One region of the Paenibacillus sp. FSL H8-0261 genome, then DNA from elsewhere that is predicted to be linked to it. Evidence: riboswitches for the same ligand, from Rfam matches in the RefSeq annotation. Region 1 holds a riboswitch; the other holds the start of a gene.
What was found. Region 1 has a riboswitch for S-adenosylmethionine ahead of metA (homoserine O-succinyltransferase). Riboswitches for the same ligand answer to the same signal wherever they lie in the genome.
Positions count from the first base shown of each region.

Region 2: it holds a riboswitch for S-adenosylmethionine, as region 1 does, so the genes downstream of both, MHI27_RS25945 (methionine ABC transporter ATP-binding protein) here and metA (homoserine O-succinyltransferase) in region 1, are expected to answer to the same signal.

Region 1 covers NZ_CP150297.1:1,880,804-1,889,040, reverse strand. The annotation lists gene mqnC (cyclic dehypoxanthinyl futalosine synthase) at 1-986, opposite strand, end outside; gene MHI27_RS08240 (aminotransferase class I/II-fold pyridoxal phosphate-dependent enzyme) at 1,254-2,426, opposite strand; gene metA (homoserine O-succinyltransferase) at 2,463-3,383, opposite strand; SAM riboswitch class I at 3,497-3,627, opposite strand; gene corA (magnesium/cobalt transporter CorA) at 4,026-4,961, shown strand; gene MHI27_RS08225 (HRDC domain-containing protein) at 5,044-6,060, opposite strand; gene MHI27_RS08220 (ROK family protein) at 6,273-7,154, opposite strand; gene MHI27_RS08215 (5'-3' exonuclease H3TH domain-containing protein) at 7,419-8,237, opposite strand, start outside.
Region 2 covers NZ_CP150297.1:5,828,409-5,836,645, reverse strand. The annotation lists gene MHI27_RS25965 (polysaccharide biosynthesis protein) at 1-1,585, shown strand, start outside; gene MHI27_RS25960 (thioredoxin family protein) at 1,664-2,008, shown strand; gene MHI27_RS25955 (heme A synthase) at 2,098-3,075, shown strand; gene MHI27_RS25950 (Cthe_2314 family HEPN domain-containing protein) at 3,185-3,919, shown strand; SAM riboswitch class I at 4,020-4,159, shown strand; gene MHI27_RS25945 (methionine ABC transporter ATP-binding protein) at 4,260-5,276, shown strand; gene MHI27_RS25940 (methionine ABC transporter permease) at 5,276-5,935, shown strand; gene MHI27_RS25935 (MetQ/NlpA family ABC transporter substrate-binding protein) at 5,994-6,851, shown strand; gene MHI27_RS25930 (NifU family protein) at 7,007-7,255, opposite strand; gene MHI27_RS25925 (YuzB family protein) at 7,337-7,591, shown strand; gene MHI27_RS25920 (NAD(P)/FAD-dependent oxidoreductase) at 7,660-8,237, opposite strand, start outside.

The DNA.
Region 1 (8,237 bases):
CCCGCAGAAGATACTACATTTTCTTCAATCATTGTACTGCCGAAATCGTTACAGCCATATTGAAGGGAAAGCTTGCCGACCTCTGGTCCCATTGTTACCCAAGAGGACTGGAAGTTCTTAATGTTGTCTAGAACAAGGCGACTAATGGCTACCGTCTTCAGATATTCTTCAGGCGTTTGTCTATCCAGCTTCAGGTTAGTATTGTCCGGTTGGAAGGTCCAAGAGATAAAGGCCAAGAAACCCTCTGAATCGTATTTGTTGGCAATACACTCGTCCTGAGCCTCACGCACACGAAGTAAGTGTAATGCCCGTTCTTCCATACTCTCACCAAGTCCAATGACCATCGTAGCTGTCGTATTCATACCGATCTTATGCGCTGTCTGCATTACGTCCATCCACTCGCGCCATGAGCCTTTAAGTCGGCTGATCTTGCGGCGTGTGCGATCATCGAGAATTTCCGCTCCCCCACCTGGTAGTGAATCCAGGCCAGCAGCATGGATTTCACGCACAACTTCCTCGAGCGATAATCCAGATACTTCTTTCATCTTCATAATCTCAGCAGGAGAGAAGGAATGCATTGTAATCTCAGGAAAACGTTGCTTAATTCCGCGAAGTATATCGGTATAATAGCTGAAAGGAAGATTTGGGTTCGTACCACCTTGCATCAGTATTTCTGTACCATTTACAGCGATAGTCTCAGCGATTTTTTGGTAAATCGTCTCATCCGGCAATACATAACCCTCATCAGAGCCCGGTCTACGATAAAATGCGCAGAAACGGCAGTAGACATCACATACATTCGTATAGTTAATATTACGACCAATTACAAACGTGGCCATCGGGTCTGGATGCCAGCGTTCCATTATGGTGTTTGCAGCTGCACCCATTTTCTCAATTTCGTTGCTCTCGAACAGTCGGATGGTATCTTCCAATTGGAGACGTTCACCCCGTAGGGCTTTGTCCAAAATAAGATCTATCGCACTCATCGTTCGCATCCTCCTTCTAAACCCTTAGGGGTATGGTAGAATCACAAAATTACAGGAAGAAAAAACGTTGTCTCTTTTTCAAGGTGACAACCCTTTCTCATACAATTGAACAGTTCATTTCCTCATCGTATCACAATCTGAACAGCTTGAAAAATGCTTTTACATTCTTCGCAAATTCCCATCCAGAAGAAAAGCAGCATCGCACTAAGCGATACTGCTAGTTATACTCTATTTCTCCACTAACACTCGATTGAAGATCTCTTCCTGTTACTTGGACTCAATTTCTGCCCTAGCGGCCTCTAATGCGTGGCCAAGATCAGCAATCAAATCCTCTGCATGTTCAATACCGACGGAGAAGCGCAGTAAACGATCATCTACACCCACAGCATTTCGAATCTCCACAGGAATATCAGCATGCGTTTGTACAGCCGGATAAGTCATAAGTGACTCTACACCGCCCAAGCTTTCTGCGAATGCAATAAGACGAATATGACGAAGAAGCGGCTCTACGTATCTGGCATCTTTTAATTTGAAAGAAAAAATACCGGTATTGCCTGAAGATTGACGATTCTGGATTTCATGTCCTGGATGATCAGGCAATCCTGGATGGAACACTTCCGCAATCGCTGGATGCTCTAATAAGTAGTGAGCGATCGCAAGTGCATTGCTCTCGTGACGCTCCATACGCAGCGCCAATGTCTTCAAGCCTCTCATCAACTGATAACTGTCTGTTGGTCCGAGCACGGCGCCAATAGAGTTATGTAGAATAGCTAATTCAGCTGATAATTCTACACCCTTGGATACAATCAGGCCTGCCAGTACATCATTATGACCACCCAAATACTTAGTAGCGCTATGAACTACAATATCCGCACCTAATTCTATAGGCCGTTGGAAGAATGGAGTCAGCAGCGTATTATCTACAATGCTAAGTAACCCATGGTGACGTGCCCAAGTGCACACGGCTTCAATATCCGTGATCATCATAAGTGGGTTCGTTGGCGTTTCAATAAATACAGCTTTCGTATTTGGACGACGCGAAGCTTCCAGTGCATCCAAATCATTCGTGTCTACATAAGAAGCAGTGATTCCAAACTTGGACATAATCCGTTCCAACAAACGATAGGTACCGCCGTAAAGATCCAGCGAAACGATCAGATGGTCGCCTTGAGCGAACAAGGTAAGCACCGTTTGTATCGCTGCCATCCCAGAGCTACAAGCAAATCCTGCATCTCCAGATTCCAGTTCCGCAGCTGCATTCTCAAGCACTGAACGGGTCGGACTCTTGGTGCGGCTATAATCAAACCCTGTGCTTTGACCGAGTTTTGGATGACGAAATGCCGTTGCATTATAAATCGGAAAATTAATTGCTCCTGTGGCAGGATCTTCTTGAGAACCTATTTGAGCCAGTCTACTTTCAATCCTAAGTTTGTCATCCATGATTAATGCCTCCTAATTTATATTGTAGCGCTATTATTAATAAACAATCGGGTCGATATCATAAGGCGTTTCTTGATATACATAGTAATTGAGCCAGTTAGAGAATAATAAATTGGCATGCGCACGCCACACTGCTGGAGGTGTACGTTCTGGATCATCTTTAGGGAAGTAATGTTTCGGCAAAGCCATCTCCATCCCTCTAGACACATCACGGTCATATTCCCATTTTAAGGATAGAGGATCATATTCGGAATGTCCGGTCACAAATATTTGTTTACCGTCGTTTGTAGCCACTAGATACATACCAGCTTCTTCGGATTCCGCCAGAATTTGCAGATCTGGGTTATTCTCAATATCTTCACGGGAGACATCGGTATGACGAGAGTGTGGTACATGGAATACCTCGTCAAAGCCGCGCAACAATTTAATGTTATTTTGATTAATCGTATGAGCGAAGACGCCAAAGCATTTCTCAGGCAATGCCACTTTACGAACACCAAAATGATGATATAAGCCTGCCTGTGCCGCCCAACAAATATGCATGGTTGAAGTCACATTGTCCTTGCTCCATTCAAAAATCTCTTTCAGTTCTTCCCAATACGATACTTCCTCGAACTCCATTTGTTCTACAGGAGCACCTGTAACGATTAAACCATCCAAACGGCGGTGGCTGATCTCGTCAAAGGTTTTGTAAAAGCTCTTCAAATGTTCAGCAGAAGTATTCTTGGAAATATGGGAACGCGGATGCAATAAAGTAACATCAACTTGTAGTGGCGAATTTCCAATTAAACGCAGCAATTGAGTCTCTGTCGTCTCTTTAGTCGGCATGAGGTTCAGAATAGCAATCCGTAGTGGACGGATATCCTGATGGAAAGCCTGACTTTCGTCCATCACAAAAATATTTTCTCCGGATAGTACTTCTTTCGCCGGTAAACTGTCGGGAATTTTAATTGGCATTGTCTTTCCACTCCTTAGCTGAATTTAGTTATTTTGCCGCACTGCGGCTTGCTGAACATAAAAAGACCTTCCTCGGAAATCGAGAAAGGTCATATCTACAGTCATATGTGCCTCTCTCATCTGCCAGAATGTTCCTGAAGACGATTAGACGTCTGCAGAAATTCCGCAAGAATTAGCACCGTGCGTTTACACGCCGGTTGCCGGGTTTCATAGGGCTAGTCCCTCCACCTGCTCTTGATAAGATTTAGCTGTATTCAATTAAATTACTTTAAAATTCACTTTAAATCATGAACCTCCTTTTCGTCAAGTCCATACAATGCTGAAGAAGCCTCAAAATCACAATAAATTTGCTTGAAAGAGGCATACTCCGTTGTTATACTAGACAAGTATTTCATACCTGAACGAAAAGAAGAGGTGAGAAGAAGGATGGAAGGCGACCCGAGCTCGCAAATATGTGTACAGAATGAGCAACCACACAGGATAATCATCAGCTTGCCGGCGGCGGGAGCAGTTCTTCTTCATGCCCTCGAAACGTCATTTGGCCCTATGTATTGATTGTACCGCCGGCCAAGCTGATTTTTTTCTCTGTGCTTAATTTAGCAGTCCCTAGTGAAGACCTGGGGATAGGAGGAGTGAAATCAGATGAAAATCCGGCTGGTAAATGCAGGGGTTTTTACACCTATTGATGAAATTGATGAAACACTAACACCCCCAACGGAAGGGTTCTATTGGATTGACGCCGATGTTGAGGATTTGGAGCTGCTTCAGCCCTTGTTCAACCTACATGATCTTGCTGTTGAGGATTGCCTTAGCGAAGAGGATCAGCGTCCAAAGATCGAAATATACGAAAGTCACTACTTTATAGTTGTAAATAGCATCCGCTTTGACGATGAAGAAATTTTCCTACGGGCGCTCAATGTATTCCTTGGAAGACATTACATCATCACTGTCACGAAACAAAAGATCAATGAACTACGAATCCTGAAGCCTATGCTCTGGGAGCAAGAAGTAAGTGAACCGGATATGTTCCTTTACTTGCTAATTGACCTTGTCGTTGATAACTATTTCTCCGTCGGCGACCGAATTGAAGCTCGGATCGAGAAGCTGGAAGAAGATATCCTCATGCATACCAAGAAGTCACATCTCAGTGAAATTATCGGTCTGCGAAGTGAAATTCTATGGTTGAAGAAAATGCTGGGGCCACAAAAAGAAGTGATCAATACCCTAAATAAAAAAGACCTCCGTCTGATTGATGATCAGCTGCAGAAATATTTTAGCGACATTTATGAAAATGCGGTTAAAATATCTGAAACCTTTGAGACGTATCGCGATCTCATGGGCAACTTACGAGAGGCATACCAATCCAGTATCGCCAACCGCGCGAATGAAATTATGAGAGTATTTACTGCGATCACAACAATATTCATGCCCCTGACCGTAATTACCGGAATCTACGGTATGAACTTTGATCATATGCCCGAGCTTCATACGAAATATGGCTATTATGGCGTTATAGGCGTTATGTTGACGTTAGGCTGTGGGATGCTGTATGTTTTCCGCAAGAAGGAATGGCTATGAAACGAACCGGACGAATAAGCAAGACGAAGGACCTGTAACCGTAAGGTATAAGGAAGCCTTCGTCTTTTTGGTATGCGCAAATTTAAAAACTGGTCGCCATGCCCACTTTATGCGTTTGCTCTCGACGGAAACGGATGCGGATCAATCGCAGACGCTCATAATAAATATCCAATCCTTCAGCAGCGGAAAAGTCGTCGCCATACACCTTATGTAACACCGGTTTTAGGAAAAGATCCCCGAGCTCCACATAGGCATTCCATATCGCATCCTGCTCACTCTGCGGCATATTGCCAAGCTCTACATGGATCAGCTTCTCGACAGAATAACCTTCTCTTTCTAGCTCCTCTACCGCTTCAATCAGTTCACGCCGGTTCACTCCACTATTCACCTTAAGCTGTTCCAAGCCCAACCCATTCTCGATCCCCTGTAGCAAAATCCTCCGCAAGCGCAGTCGTTCTAGCTGCTTCTTATATTTGACTTCTTTCTGTTTATAAAGCCAAGAGACGAAAGACTCCTCTTCAATTACTTCATGCACCCAATTTAGAGGGAAGGAATGTTCCCTTGCCACCGCAGTAGTTATAGCCAGCCAATCAGCCCCAAACTGCGCTATCTTGCCTTCTCCCACACCCGGAATTTGCATCAGTTCCTCTGGCGTATGCGGTAGAAATGTACTTAACAAGCGCAACAGACGATTACTGGCGAGAATATAGGGCGCCTTCCGTTCACTCGAAGCCTTACCACGGCGCCAAGCACATAACTCTTCATAAATGGCTTCATTCCCATAATGTTCGCTGTAATATTGAAGCTTCAGCTGCTCCTGATTACGCCCAGTAAGACTATCCTCCTCGTGGAATATCCCATCGATTAAGGGTCTATAGCCATCTCCCATCTTCACTGCTAGCTCATGCCTGTATACACAGAGCATCTCATTCCATGAACCACCTTCATACCACAAATTCTCAATGTAATTCTCCCCACCTGAAAAATCACGCCAGCCCAAACTCCAGATCCCCTCTTCCTCTCCAATCCACAGCTGGGCGTACACCTCTTGATCCACTCCAGATATTCTGGATAAACGGTTCATAAACACAATTTGCATATCCATCCCTACCTTTCTCAACATTACAGTAAGCACAATAACCTTCCGGGAAGACCCTCCTTCGGAGCGAACAAATCCTTTCTCAATCAGACCCCGAACGCAAAAAAAGCACCTCTCTCACGATAAACGCGAAAGAGGTGCTCCCTCATTAAATGCTATACTGTTAGATCCTAGAATACCATATATTACCGAACAGTCAATGTCTTTTTATACTAGTTTCTAGCTAGAGCTAATGTAGCCAATCCAATCGCTCCAGCAAGCCCTGCATTGTCTCCAAGACCTGGTGAGACAACATAATTATCGATGTCGACATTAAGCGATGGATGTTGAACATATCCGCTCAATAACTCTTGCAGCTTAGTGCGAATTAACGGGAACAGGTGGCTTTGCTTCATAACACCACCGCCCATTACGATTTTTTGAGGAGACAGAATCAGCACATAGTTCATGAGTGCATGTGCAAGATAGTGAGCTTCCATTTCCCATGCCGGATGGTCCACTGGTAGCTCTCCTGCCGGTTGTCCCCAGCGTTTGCCGATCCCCGGACCTGCGGCTAATCCTTCAAGACAATCGCCATGATAAGGACAGTAACCCTCAAACGTATCCTCTGGATGTCTACGAACTAGAATATGTCCCATCTCAGGATGTGACAATCCATGGACCATCTGGCCGCCAACAACCGCTCCTGCTCCAATGCCTGTCCCAACCGTAATATAAAGACAGCTGTCCAGACCTTTAGCTGCTCCCCATTTACTCTCCGCAAGCGCTGCACCATTCACATCCGTGTCAAAGCCGATCGGAACGTTAAATTGGTCAGCCATTGTGCCTACCAGATTATATTGTCCCCAGTGAGGTTTTGGTGTCGTTGTTATGTAACCATAAGTAGGGCTGTCCAGTACGGGATCAATCGGTCCAAAAGATCCGATTCCGAATGCTTCTACATTTTTCTCTTTAAAATAGTCTATTACTAGTCCCATCGTTTCTTCCGGTGTTGTTGTCGGAAAGCTAACTCGGTCAACAATGGTACCGTCCTCATAACCAATCCCACATACAAACTTTGTTCCGCCTGCTTCAATCGCTCCCAATAGCTTCACAGCAATTCTCTCCCTTTCTCTAGTTAGAAGTTGAAACGCTACCCATACACAAATGAATAATAGCATAAAAAAAGCAATCACCAGCCCTAATTATACGTCGAATGAAGCGCTATCACAACAAGTATAAACGCCTTTTGCGTCCTTATAAGGACGCAAAAGGCGTTTAAGAGAGAAAGATAAGGATAATGTATAGTGTGAAACTTATACGTTCTTATAGTTTAACAAAACACCCTCCATGCATCTTTGCATGAAGGGTGTCTGATCTTAACCCAAATCGCCTAACTCAATCTGTACAATTCCCCGTTCGTCCTGCACCTCAGCAATCAAATGCATCAAGCTGCCGAACTCTAGCTCCTGAAATTTGCGCGCAGCTGTTTCCCGCTGTAGTTGCCACAAGGCTTCCGTCAGCTCGCAGACCACTGGTACATCGCAACGGATTTCCGCTAGCTCTCGCGATAAATGCAGCATATCCAGATCTGCTTCGATTTTGGTACGCACACCTTTAGGGAGCAGATGCAGATTCTCAATTACACCTTCAACTGTTCTGTATTCGGTCAGCAGTTTCAGCGCAGTCTTCTCACCAATCCCTTTTACGCCGGGATAATTATCACTGGTATCGCCCATAAAACCTTTCAGGTCAATCACTTGTCTAGGGGTTAGACCCTTTTCCTCCAGCAATTCTGCAAGGTCATACACTTTATAGTTAGAGCGTCCCTTTTTCATAATGACGACTTTAACATTCTCATCAATGAGCTGAAGCATATCATGGTCACCCGTCAAAATATATACCTCAGAGTTTTCACTGTAACAAGAAGCCAGCGTACCAATGCAATCATCCGCTTCATAGCCTGCAAGTCCAATATTCGGCACCCCAAGCTCAGCTACTACATCTTTTACTAGATCGAACTGTGGAATCAGCTCTAACGGGGCTTCAATCCGATTCGATTTGTATCCATCGTATTTCTCGGTGCGGAACGTTCCTTTGCCCATATCCCAGCAGCATACGACGTGAGAAGGCTCAAATGTGCTTACCGCATCGAAAAAATACTGCAAAAAACCATACACCGCATTCGTCGGCAATCC
Region 2 (8,237 bases), 2.9 Mb from region 1:
TGCTGCAGCTTTGGTGGCAAGGGTACTCGGGCTTGTTCAGCGGGTGCCGCTGGATCATATTTTTGATGATGTGGGGAGAGCATCATTTGGGGTATCGAACAATATCTATTTAATGCTGCTCACCGTGGCTACAGCAGGTATTCCAAGTACGCTCAGTAAAATGGTCTCCGAGCGGTACGCTCTGAATCGTCCTGAAGAGGCGAGACAAGTGTATCATGCAGCATTGCTGTTTTCAGTAGCAGCAGGGGTAATCATGACGGCCTTGCTGTACATAGGCGCTCCGTTCTATGCGACACATATTGCTGATGTACCTGAATCAGCGATGGCAGTTAGGGCTATTGCACCTGCGCTTTTACTTTTTCCGGCAATTGCCATGATGCGTGGATATTTTCAAGGGCGCAACAATATGATGGCTGGTGGTATTTCACAGATTGTAGAGCAGTTCGCTCGCGTACTAGTCGCTATTTTACTAGCTTATATTCTATTACAGCAGGGGTATAACAATACAACTATAGCTGCGGGAGCATCCTTCGGTAGCGTAATTGGTAGTATTGCAGCATTTGGTGTCATGATTTATTTTGCAATCAAGCTGCGCCGAGAGGATAAACAGCAAGGATTAAATTACAATACCACTCAAAAATTGCCGATTTGGGGAATTTACAAAGATATTTTCACACTATCAATTCCGATCGTGCTCTCTTCACTTACGATTCCCGTAGTGAATGTAATTGATACTTCTTTGGCTGTTCCACTGCTTATCGATCAGATGGGTAGAGAGAGTGCAACAGCAGCTTTGGGTATACTAACCACGCGTGCTCAAAGTGTGGCCGGAATTCCACCGGTACTAGCCATTGCACTAGGAACCTCGCTGATTCCGATCATTTCAGCTGCTTATGCCCGTCGGGATGAGGGACACTTGAAGAAGCAAATTACACTTGCTTTGCGGATTTCTATCCTGACAGGGATGCCAATTGTGTTGGCACTTGTGGCAGCAGCTTATTCTGTAAACGGGTTATTGTTCAGCAGCTTGGACGGAAGCGGAATTGTGGCGATGCTTACGATTGGAACGATCTTTCAGATCACCATGATGACAACGAACTCCATCTTGCTCGGTATGGGCAAATCACGCATTTCAATGTATTATGTGCTAGTGGGTATTATTGTTAAATTAGTCGCAAGCTTCTTGCTAAGTAAGATATTTGGGATCTACGGGATTATCGGCGCAACAGCACTTTGTTTCGTAGTTATTACTATTCTTAACTTACGGATGCTGAAATCCATTGTACCTTTCGAAATTATGGGTAAACGGTGGGGCGGCTTCGCAATTGCGGTTCTGGTGTCCGGTGGTATTGGTTTTGGACTTAACCAAGCTGGAATTCTGTTAACAGATCTAATGCCTGCACGTCTGGCATTTCTGATCACTTGTCTTGTTGTAGGGGCCGCAGTTGTTGTTATTTATCTGGTCATGCTAATTGTACTGGGTGTGCTTACTAAACAGGAAATCTCCAGTTATCCGCGTGCATTGCAAAAATTGCTCCATCCGCTGATGAAATTGCAGCCTGCGCGTGTTCGTATGAGAGAATAAGTTTGACTTCTGCATGACATTTTGCTTCACTTAAAGAATATAAATTTGACAGATATGGAAGAAAGGACTGAACAAGCTATGGATAAAATTAGTTCTCCTGCTGAATTTCAGGTAGCCATTCAATCTCCTCGATTAACTGTAGCCATCTTCAAGGCGGACTGGTGCTCGGATTGTAAATTTATCGATCCTTTTATTCCTGAGGTAGAGCAAGCCTATGCAGATCGTCTAACGCTGGTTGAGGTTGACGTTGATGCTGTGGGTGACGTTAGTCAGGAACAAAATATTATGGGTATTCCAAGCTTTGTCGCGTATTCCGATGGGCGTGAATTGGTTAGATTCGTTAATAAATTACGTAAATCCCGCGAGGAAATTGAGAATTTCCTGGATAAAGCGGTTCAAGTGCATCAAAGCCTTCAACAGTAATTCCGGAAAACCACCGCTTTCGCCTGTTCGAGCAAAAGCGGTGGTTTTTTAAGATGCTTCTTCATTACTAAAAACTGCGGGTGATATTTTTGTCGACAAATCAGTTGAAATGGCTTAGTTATCTTACTTGCCTTATCATGTTCCTCGCTGTACTAGGGGGAGCGGTTGTAACGAAGACTGGATCGGGATTGGAATGCGGAAATGAATGGCCGCTCTGTCATGGGAAATTGATTCCGGCCTATACTGTAGGTTCGATGATTGAATACACCCATCGCTTGTTTAGCGGATTGGCAGGGTTATTGTCACTTGCCTCGATGATTGCCTTTTGGCGTTATGCTCGAAATCGGCGGGACTTGTTAGTATATGCATTTATGACGTTGCTGTTTGTAATTGTTCAAGGTGGTATGGGAGCGCTTGCAGTGATTAAATCCCAATCTGCTGCTGTAATGGCACTGCATATGGGCTTTTCCTTGATTGCTTTTTCAAGTTCTCTAATGCTGGCTCTAGGAACTAAAAGGCGACATGAAGCAGGTGAGTACGATCCTAAGATGGAGCTTCAGAAGAAACCCGTCAGTAAGGCTTTCCGCAATTTAACCTGCTTCACGGCCTTATATTCCTATGTTGTTGTTTATATTGGAGCCTTTGTTAGTCATACGGATTCGCGCGGTGGATGTTCTGGCTGGCCGCTCTGTAACGGTGAATGGGTTCCCGAGCTTTCCGGGGGAGTAGGTATTGTTTTTACGCACCGGATTGCGGCTTTGATCTTATTCATTCTTACTGCGGTGCTTGGACATTTAGCTTTTTGGAAACATAAGGATTACCCAGAGCTAAGAGCTCTTGGCGTAGCGGCTGTTCTGCTGTGCTTGATGCAGGTATTTAGTGGTGCTGCTGTTGTTTACACACTTGATAATGAAAGATTGTACATATTTGCCGCTTTGGCTCATATTTTGTTGATCGCTAGTTTGTTTGGTGTCTTATGTTATATGAGTGTAAGAGTCTGGCAGCTGAATCGTGCGAGAAATGTCGTTGTTGAAAAAAATCCAACGAATCCAATGACACCGTTGTAACACCCTTGGTAGAAAGTTCCCACCGTGGATAGAGTCGCTTTACCTGCGGAATAATAAAGTGGAAATCGGTATATCGTGGTGCTGGACAAAACTTTAGGAGGACTGGGATATGCTGCGGGTTATACTTGGAGAGCCGCCTCGAAAGAACAGCGGTGTATTGGCTGACGCGATGGAGAACATGGCCACATTTGCAGCCTTACTGCGCAAGGAAATGAACGCTCATGAGGATAATGACCATGAATACCGCAAGCTGGAGATTTGGACACGTGGACTGATCTCCTCATTGGATGAATTGGAGCAAAGCTGGTTCGCAGCTGCTTTTTACCGGAAATCGGTAATCGCTGGTTATATGGACGATATGTCACCAGTGGAACAAGGCGATTATGCGCGGTATGTTTATTTTTATAAAGATGGATTTATTCGTGTGTTCTCTCTTCTGGACAAGCTTGGAACGGTACTGAATCATTTTTATGACCTCAAAACCTCCAAATTAAAAACGCACTTTTCTTATTTTACAGTACTGCGTCAACTTCAGTTATTGAATGTGCATCCTGCATTAGCGGATCAACTGGAACAGATCAAGAACTCTTATCGTGATCCACTGGAGAATCTACGCAAGCGCAGAAATGCTGAAATTCATTATATGAATTCCGAAATGCAGGATGATTTATGGCAGCGGCATCAAGGCTTGCATGACAAAATTCAGCTTGAGGATTTAGATAGCCATCTTGAGGATTTAAAGCAGTCCCTTGAAATGAACTGTAAAACATTAATCGCGGCATTCAGCTACAGCAATGAACAGCTGCGTAAGGAAATAAGCAAGGCAAAGCGTGTACAATCCTAAGCGTTCAAGATATTTCCTTTTGACAAAAAACAAGAAACTTACTATACTTATGCTTGCATTAAAGTCTGTACGAATTCAAACATAAAATTTCATACTCTATATCTTATCGAGAGTGGCGGAGGGATAGGCCCGATGAAGCCCGGCAACCGATTTGTATACAGCGCGATTAGCGTTATGTACAAATGTCATGGTGCTAATTCCTACAATGACGCAAGGTTTGTGGTCGTTGGCAGATGAGAAGGCATTGTCTAAATAAACACACAGAGCCTCTTGCGATCTGCATCGATCGTCGGAGGTTTTTTTGTATGGAATAAGTGAATTATAAAGGGGGCGACGAGCGTTGATTAATCTAAAAGGAATAACAAAGGTATATGGAAAAGGCAGCCATGCGGCTACAGCACTTTCCGGATTGAATTTGTCTATCGAAAAAGGTGAAATATTCGGAGTTATTGGCCATTCTGGAGCGGGGAAAAGTACATTGATCCGTTGCATTAATCTGTTGGAGCGTCCGACAGAAGGGGAAGTATGGGTAGATGGCATTGAACTAACCAAGCTTACCCAAGGCCAGCTGCAGGAGCAGCGGCGCAAGATAGGAATGATTTTTCAACATTTCAATCTGCTATCTTCTGCGACTGTATATGATAATATTGCTTTTCCTCTACGACTCACAGGTACCTCGAGAGCAGATATTGATGCAAAAGTGAAAGAACTGCTTGCTCTAGTTGGGCTTGAAGAACACCAGGATAAGTATCCGTCTCAATTATCAGGAGGACAAAAGCAACGAGTCGGCATCGCTCGGGCACTTGCCAGCGACCCTGATGTGCTGCTGTGTGACGAGGCAACCTCTGCGCTTGATCCACAAACGACAGACTCTATTCTTAAGCTATTGCTCGATATTAATAAACGGTTCCATCTGACTATTGTGCTGATCACTCACGAAATGCACGTGATTCAGAGCATTTGCGACCGTGTTGCGGTCATTCATGGTGGTGGTATCGTTGAGCAAGGTAAAGTCACGGAGGTATTCCTGAAGCCGCAGCATGAGGTCACTCGCGATTTCATTCGCAGTGAATCACAGAATGAGGGACCCCTTCGTACGGCGCTTGACGCTGCTGCTGGGGACAACTCTCAGGCCGTCAAAATTACTTTTTTCGGAGAGAAGACCTACGGCTCTGCACTTTCCAATGTAGTACGTGAGACAGGTGTTAGCTTCGCCATTCTGCATGGTACCATCTCAACGATAAAAGACGTACCTTATGGACAAATGATTGTTCGGTTCGAAGGTCCAGCTGAAGCGATCGCTGTGACGATAGCCGAACTAACCGCTCAAGGCCTTGAAGTGGAGGTGATTTCGTAATGAATTTCGCAGACTTAAACTGGCAAGAAATGATGGATGCTACAGTTGCTACCTTGCAAATGTTAATATTCTCTGGATTGTTCACAATTATTCTTGGTTTACCACTCGGAATTCTATTGTATTTATGGGGAAGATCGAATAGTATAGTAATCAGAGTAATTTACTCGGTCTTATCATTCTTTGTAAACATCTTGCGTTCCGTACCGTTTATCATTTTGATGGTGGCTTTAATTCCTTTTAGCAAAACCATCGTTGGAACCTCCATTGGAGTACTTGGTACGATTCCACCGCTCGTGATTGGTGCAGCTCCATTCTTTGCTCGCTTGGTGGAAACGGCATTAAGAGAAGTGGATCGTGGAGTAATCGAAGCGGCGCAAGGGATGGGAGCATCCACGAATCAGATCGTTATGCGTGTTCTTTTGCCAGAGGCTCGTCCAGGTCTGCTCGCTGGGGTTACGATCACACTGGTTACACTGGTCTCCTATACGGCAATGTCCGGGATGGTAGGCGGCGGCGGGCTAGGGGATCTAGCGATTCGTTACGGATATTACCGATATGAGAAGGAAGTTATGATTATCTCTGTAGTCTTGATGGTCATACTGGTGCAACTGCTACAAATGGCCGGTGATCGACTAGTACGACATTTCACACGGAAATAAGGTACGTCCATATATAGCCTTATTCATACAAATACCAAGGATAAGAGGGGGATTTAAAATGAAAAAATTACTACTTACTTTTTTTAGTCTGACACTGGTTGTGGTGCTGGCTGCTTGCGGCAATAACAATAATGCTTCTAACTCGGCTGCTACTAATGCACCAAAAGATGGTGCTGCAACTGAGTCATCTGCAGAACCTGTAAAATTGGTGGTTGGTGCTTCACCTGTTCCACACGCTGAGATCCTAAAAGCTATTGCTCCATTGCTTGAAGCGCAAGGAATTAAATTAGAAATCAAAGAATTCACTGACTATGTTCAACCAAACGTTCAGCTTTCAGAGAAGAATCTGGATGCTAACTTCTTCCAACATCAACCTTACCTGGATGACCAGAATCAAAAGAACGGTTCGGATCTAGTTTCTGTTACAGCCGTTCACGTTGAACCTTTTGGTGCTTATTCCAAAAAAATCAAATCCATCGACGAGCTGGCTGATGGTGCGAAAGTAGCCATCCCGAATGATGCTACAAACGGTGGTCGTGCACTGATCTTGCTTGCCAAAAATGGACTGATTTCTTTGAAAGATGATACCAACATCACATCTACCCAAGCAGATATCACTGAAAATAAGAAAAACCTTAAAATCATCGAGCTAGATGCAGCAATGTTAGGTCGTCAATTGGATGAAGTAGATCTTGCCTTGATTAACACTAACTATGCTTTGGAAGCTAACCTAGTTCCTACTAAAGATGCTTTGTTCATTGAGGGTACGGATTCCCCTTACGCTAACATCCTGGTAGCTCGTCCTGACAATAAAGATTCTGATGCAATCAAAAAGCTTGTCGCTGCACTGAATTCTCCAGAAGCTAAAGCTTTTATTGAAGAGCAGTACAAAGGCTCGATCATTCCAGCATTTTAAGACAGAAAGCTAACTTAATCTCTAATACAGCATAAAACCCGCTGCCTAACGGCAAGCGGGTTTTATGCTGTATGTTGTAGGGGAAGTGTAAATCCTCTATAATAAGAAAATCCCGATCTCCTGAAGAGGAGGATCGGGAATGATATTGAATGGGATTAGAATACTTGCATAACTTCTTGTACGCCTTCTACTTCCTCAAGAAGGGCGCGTTCAATCCCGGCTTTCAAGGTGATCGTGGAGCTTGGGCAGCTGCCGCAGGCACCCATAAGTTTCAACTTAACGATGCCGTCTTCTACATCGACCAGTTCAACGTCGCCGCCATCGCGTTGCAGGAACGGACGAAGCTTATCCAGCACTTCCAATACTTCATCATACATTTCGGTGCTTTGTGCATTCTCACTCATTTCTCAATCACTCCTTTCATAAGTTCATTATAGTACAAAAAGTTAAAAAATAAAATGGTTAGGCGGAATAGGGAGATCATCATGAGACCAATTATTGAATTTTGTGCCAGTAACATGGGTCACGGAACAGACAAGCTAATGCATAAGCTGGAGGAAAATCCAGATTACGATGTGATCGAATACGGATGCCTGAACAATTGTGGGGAATGTTATTTAACTCCCTTTGCCATGGTTGAAGGTGACATCGTTGCTGCAGATACGGTTGCCGAGCTAGAAGAGAAAATTGATGCTAAAATCAAAGAGCTAGAGGCTTGGTTCAACATGGATCTTGACTAAATGCTTTTTGTGGAAAATAAAGGGCTGCTCTTTTCCGTTATAAATACGGAAAAGAGCAGCCCTTAGGTTTATCCTAAAGTGCGTTTTGACATCCAGAGCACCCCGCTCTTAAGGATACGGGGAACCCGTCCTTTGACGGAGCGTTGGCCCATCAGACCAAATCCAGCTTTCTTGCCTAGTGAGCCTAAGGTACCCTTTAGACGAATAGGATGAAGCTTAGGGGTCTCGCCGCGCCACATGGCTTGAATAACCTGAGCAACCTGCTCACCCTGCGCTCCTGCGGCTTGTGCGCTTGGAGCGAACGGCAGGCTGGCACAGTCGCCAATTACATACACTTCTGGATAATCAGGTACACGATAATATTCATCCAAAATGATTCGTCCTCCGCGATCCTTCGGGACTGTTAATTCCTGAACAACCTTCACAGGTTGGATCCCTGCGGTCCATACTGTAACATCTGAAAGAATTTCCTCTGTACCGTTAAAAAGCGCATCTTTCTCTACATGGGATACGGAGACACGTCCAAGTGTCTGTACTTGATGGTGGTGAAACCATTCCTCCACGTACTGTGACAGCTTCGCAGGGAAGGCAGATAAGACACGTTCACCGCGATCCAGAATAGCAATATTAAGATCTGGTCGGCTCT